One region of the Plantactinospora sp. DSM 117369 genome, then DNA from elsewhere that is predicted to be linked to it. Evidence: riboswitches for the same ligand, from Rfam matches in the RefSeq annotation. Region 1 holds a riboswitch; the other holds the start of a gene.

Region 1 (2,191 bases):
CCCGGAACACGTCGGTGTAGATCCGGGCCGGCCAGCGCAGCCAGCGGGTCCGGGCCAGCCCGGCCATCGCCAGCAGCATGCCGAGCAGCGTCCCCAGGATGGCCGAGAGCAGCGCCAGCAGCAGCGTGTTGGGCAGCCCGACCGTGAGCATCTCGGGCAGTGCCTCGCGCATCGACTCCAGGTCGAAGAAGGTCTCCCACAATGTCGCCAGGGTCTCCATGGCCTCACCTGTCTCGGGGTCCGGAGCCGTCGGCCGACCACGCGGTGCGACCGGCCGACGGCTGTCTGCGGTGCTGGCCGGGTCAGCTCGCCGGGGTGGCGGCCGGGCTCGTCGGCCCGGCCTTGACCGGCGGGTACGTCACCGTGCCGCTGCCCGGCTTGAAGCTGGCCGGCACCGGCCGCCCCGGGTAGTACCGCTCCTGGAGGCGGGTCCAGGTGCCGTCCTCGATCACCTGGTCGAGGGCTTTGTCCAGCGCCTCGCGCAGCGGGTCGGCGCCCTTGGCCACCGCGAACGCGGTCGGCGCCGAGCTGAGCTGCTTCTCGGCCAGTACGATCTTGCCGCCACTCTCCTGTGCGGACTTCTCGCCGATCTCGGCGGGCGCGATCCAGGCGTCGGCGGTCTTCGCCTTGAGCTGGTTGATCGCGCCGTTGTAATCGGGTACCCGGACCGGGTCCAGGCCCTCCTTGGTGGCGTAGTCGTCCTGTACGGTGCCCTGCACCACGACCACCCGCTTGCCCTTCAGCTCGCCGAAGCTCCTGATCGGCGAGCCGGCCGGTACGTCGAGTCCGAAGTAGCCGAAGTCGTACCCGTTGGTGAAGTCGACTGTCTTCTTCCGCGCCTCGGTGATGGTGATCGACGACGAGCCGGCGTCGAACTTGTGGTTGTTGACCTGGGCGAGCAGCGCGGAGAACTCGGTGCCGACGAACTCCACCTTGAGGCCCAGCCTGCCGGCGACGGCGGTCATCAGGTCGTTGTCGAAGCCGGTGAACTTCCCGTCCTTCAGGTAGACGTTCGGCGGGGCGTCGGTGAGCGTGCCGACCCGCAGGGTGCCGGGTTGCAGCAGGTCGTACGGGTTGTCGGCGGCGTCGCCGGAGGAGGAGCCGCCGCACGCGGCGACCGCGCCGAACAGCGCGACGGCGGCGACTCCGGAGAGGAGACGGGTGGCGAGAGTATTGATCCGCATTGTACTGAAACTCCAGGAAATATCCGGCGACGATGGGCCGACAACTGCCCCGACCGGTCAGGTCACGAGCAGTGCAGGACGACGTCGCTCAGGGGGTGCTGACGAGATGGTCGGATGCCGCCGACCGGCGGTCGCGGTCAGGCTGAGGCCCGACGGGTCGGGCTGAGGCCCGACGGGTCAGGCTGAGGCCCGACAGGTCAGGCTGAGGCCCGACAGAGCGCCGAGGCCCGACAGAGCATGGTGCTGGTCCGGCAGAGGTCGACGTGTCGACGCCACCGGTGCCAGGTGACATGCAGCCGGCTCGCCCGCCCGGCTTGGATGCTGCGCACTGCGAAACCTCCATCGGTCCTGGCGGTAGCACCCGCACCCACGTGGGGGGTTGCTGCGACGTCGACGAGCCAGGTCTCTCGGTCGCTCTGGATGGCCGGTGATCAGCCTACTCAACCGGGGCCCCGACGTTCCAACTGGTCAGGGCCGGGATGGCTGTGGTGCTCGCCACCTGTTAGTGCCGAGGGAGGACATCCGGGTCCGGGTGGGCCGCCACCGCACGGCCCACCCGGTGATCCGTCAACTGACCGTAATCGTAAGGTGACTCGACATGGTCGCCCCGGCGCTGTCGGTGACGGTCAGCCGGGCGGTGTAGGTGCCCGGCCGGGCGTACGCGTGGGTCGCCGACGCGCCGTGCACGACCGGAGTGTTGTCGCCGAAGTCCCAGGCGCGGTCGGTGATCGTCCGCCCGGCCGCCGCGGTGGCCGTACCGGTGAGCGCCACCGACAGCGGCGCGGTCCCGGTCCGTGGGGTGGCGGTGACCGAGACGCTGCCGCCGGTCTCCCGCTTCACACCCGCCCCGTTGAACCGCAACCAGTCCAGCGAGAGCAGGTCGGGGGTGCCACCGGTCTGCGCCGGGTTGGTGAAGACCAGATAGAGGGTGAAGGTCCCGCCCGGGTTGGCCAGGTTGACCGTCGGGGAGACCACGTTGTCCCAGCCGCCGGTGCTGCCGACCGGCA
Region 2 (2,191 bases), 2.8 Mb from region 1:
GATCACGTCGGTGTCGGCGTGCAGCGCGACGGCGATCGGGTTGCAGCCGGCCGACTGGGCGCCGAAGACCTTCCAGCCGTTGGCCGGGGCCTCGACCAGTCCGATCTCGACCAGCTCGCTGAACGCCTTGTCGATCTTGGTAAGCAGCTCGCCACTGGCCATCGGGATGACCACCTGCTCGGGGATCCGCCAGCCCAACTGCTCGGCGACCTCGTAGCCCAGCGTCTTGGAGCCCTCGGCGTAGTACGGCCGGACGTTCACGTTGACGAACGCGGTGTCCTCGAACTCGTCGGTCTCGACCAGCTCGCCGCAGAGCCGGTTGACGTCGTCGTACGAGCCGTCGATGGCGACCACGTCGCCGCCGTAGACGGCGGTGGTCACCACCTTGCCCTGCTCCAGGTCGCCGGGGATGAAGACGATCGACGGCACCCCGGCCCGGGCCGCGTGCGCGGCGACCGAGTTCGCCAGGTTGCCGGTCGAGGCGCAGGCGAACCGGGTGAAGCCGAGGCCACGGGCGGCGGTCAGCGCCACCGACACCACCCGGTCCTTGAACGAGTGGGTGGGGTTGGCGCTGTCGTCCTTGACCCAGAGCGGCGCCCGGATGCCCAGCTCGGCGGCGAGGCCGGCGGCCGGGACCAGCGGGGTCAGCCCCGGATCGAGGGTGACCCGGGTGGTCGGGTCCTGGCCGGTCGGCAGCAGCGCGGCGTACCGCCAGAGGTTCTTCGGGCCGGCCTCGATGTCGGCCCGGGTGACCCGGGCCAGAGTCGCGGCGTCGTAGCCGACCTCCAGCGGGCCGAAACACTCGTAACAGGCGTGCTGGGCGACCAGCGGGTATTCGGTGCCACAACCGCGGCAGACGAGGACGCGGGCCGGGTTGGGGGCCACCGGGCTGGTCTGGCTGGGGGTCGCGTCGATGATCGACGTCATGGCGATTGCCGTCCTCTCATCTTTCCCTGGCGCCGCACCGCGCGGCGGGGACGGATTTGGCACCTGCTCCGCCGTGGAGTGGTTGCCGGGGCGTCATCGGGCCGTATCCCTCAGCCCCTCTGGATGAGGTATGAAGTTGTGCCGCCAGTCTACGGGCACCGGGAGCCACTGTCCCGGGTCTCTTCCCGGTGTGAGCAAGATCCCCGCGCCGGGCCGCCGGACCGCCGCGGACCACCGGCTGAAATAGTTATCCCAGGCTAACGAAACTTCGGTGCGGCCGGCGGTGACAGTCCGGCCGGCAGGACGGGAGCGCGACGTTGCAGGACGCGATGCAGGCCGGGACGGTCCGGATCACCGGGGCGGGCGGCGACGAGATCGAGGCGTACCTGGCCCAGCCCCTCGGACCCACGCCGCGCGGCGGGGTGGTGGTGATCCACCACATGCCCGGCTACGACGAGGCGACCAAGGAGATCACCCGCCGGCTGGCCAGCTACGGGTACGCGGCGATCTGCCCCAACCTCTACTCCCGGGAGGCGCCGGGGGCGAGCCCGGACGACGCGGCGGCCACGGCGCGGGCCGCCGGCGGCGTACCGGACGACCGGCTGGTCGGCGACGTCGGCGGCGCGGCCGAACACCTGCGCGGGCTGCCGGGGTCGAACGGCCGGGTCGGGGTGATCGGGTACTGCTCCGGCGGCCGGCAGGCGTTCCTGGCCGCCACCCGGCTGCCGCTGGACGCCGCCGTCGACTGCTACGGCGCGTTCGTGGTCGGCGACCCGCCGGAGAGCTTCCCGCTGGCGGTGAAGCCGCTGCTCGACCAGGCTGACAGGCTCTCCTGCCCGCTGCTCGGGCTCTTCGGCGCCGAGGACCAGTACCCGTCGCCGGCCCAGATGGACGAGCTGTCCAGGGAGCTGACCCGGCTCGGCAAGCCGCACGAGTTCCACACCTTCGCCGACGCCGGGCACGGCTTCTTCGCCGTCGACCGGCCCGGCTACCGGCCGCTGGCCGCCACCGAGGGCTGGCGGCGGGTCCGGGACTTCTTCGACCGCCAGCTCGGCGCCTGACCCCGTTCCGCCCCGAGCCAGAGGAGGCCGGCATGTGCACGTACGTCACGGTGAAACGCGAGGTCGACGGCAGCGGCAAGGGTGCCGACGGCTGGTTCCCGGTCAGCCACACCTGCGTCTACGTGGACCATCCGACGCACGCCCCGTACGCACACACCCTCAACATCGACTTTCTGAACCCGGCCGCCGGCCCGGCCGCCCGG

Evidence for each region. Region 1 has a riboswitch for S-adenosylmethionine ahead of ACSMXO_RS15325 (ABC transporter substrate-binding protein). Riboswitches for the same ligand answer to the same signal wherever they lie in the genome.
Region 2: it holds a riboswitch for S-adenosylmethionine, as region 1 does, so the genes downstream of both, thrC (threonine synthase) here and ACSMXO_RS15325 (ABC transporter substrate-binding protein) in region 1, are expected to answer to the same signal.

Annotation. Positions count from the first base shown of each region.
Region 1 is NZ_CM132446.1:3,477,585-3,479,775, forward strand. Features, by position in the region: gene ACSMXO_RS15320 (amino acid ABC transporter permease) at 1-220, opposite strand, end outside; gene ACSMXO_RS15325 (ABC transporter substrate-binding protein) at 303-1,184, opposite strand; SAM riboswitch class I at 1,521-1,611, opposite strand; gene ACSMXO_RS15330 (ThuA domain-containing protein) at 1,752-2,191, opposite strand, start outside.
Region 2 is NZ_CM132446.1:628,206-630,396, reverse strand. Features, by position in the region: gene thrC (threonine synthase) at 1-927, opposite strand, end outside; SAM riboswitch class I at 941-1,057, opposite strand; gene ACSMXO_RS02915 (dienelactone hydrolase family protein) at 1,245-1,988, shown strand; gene ACSMXO_RS02910 (DUF6295 family protein) at 2,021-2,191, shown strand, end outside.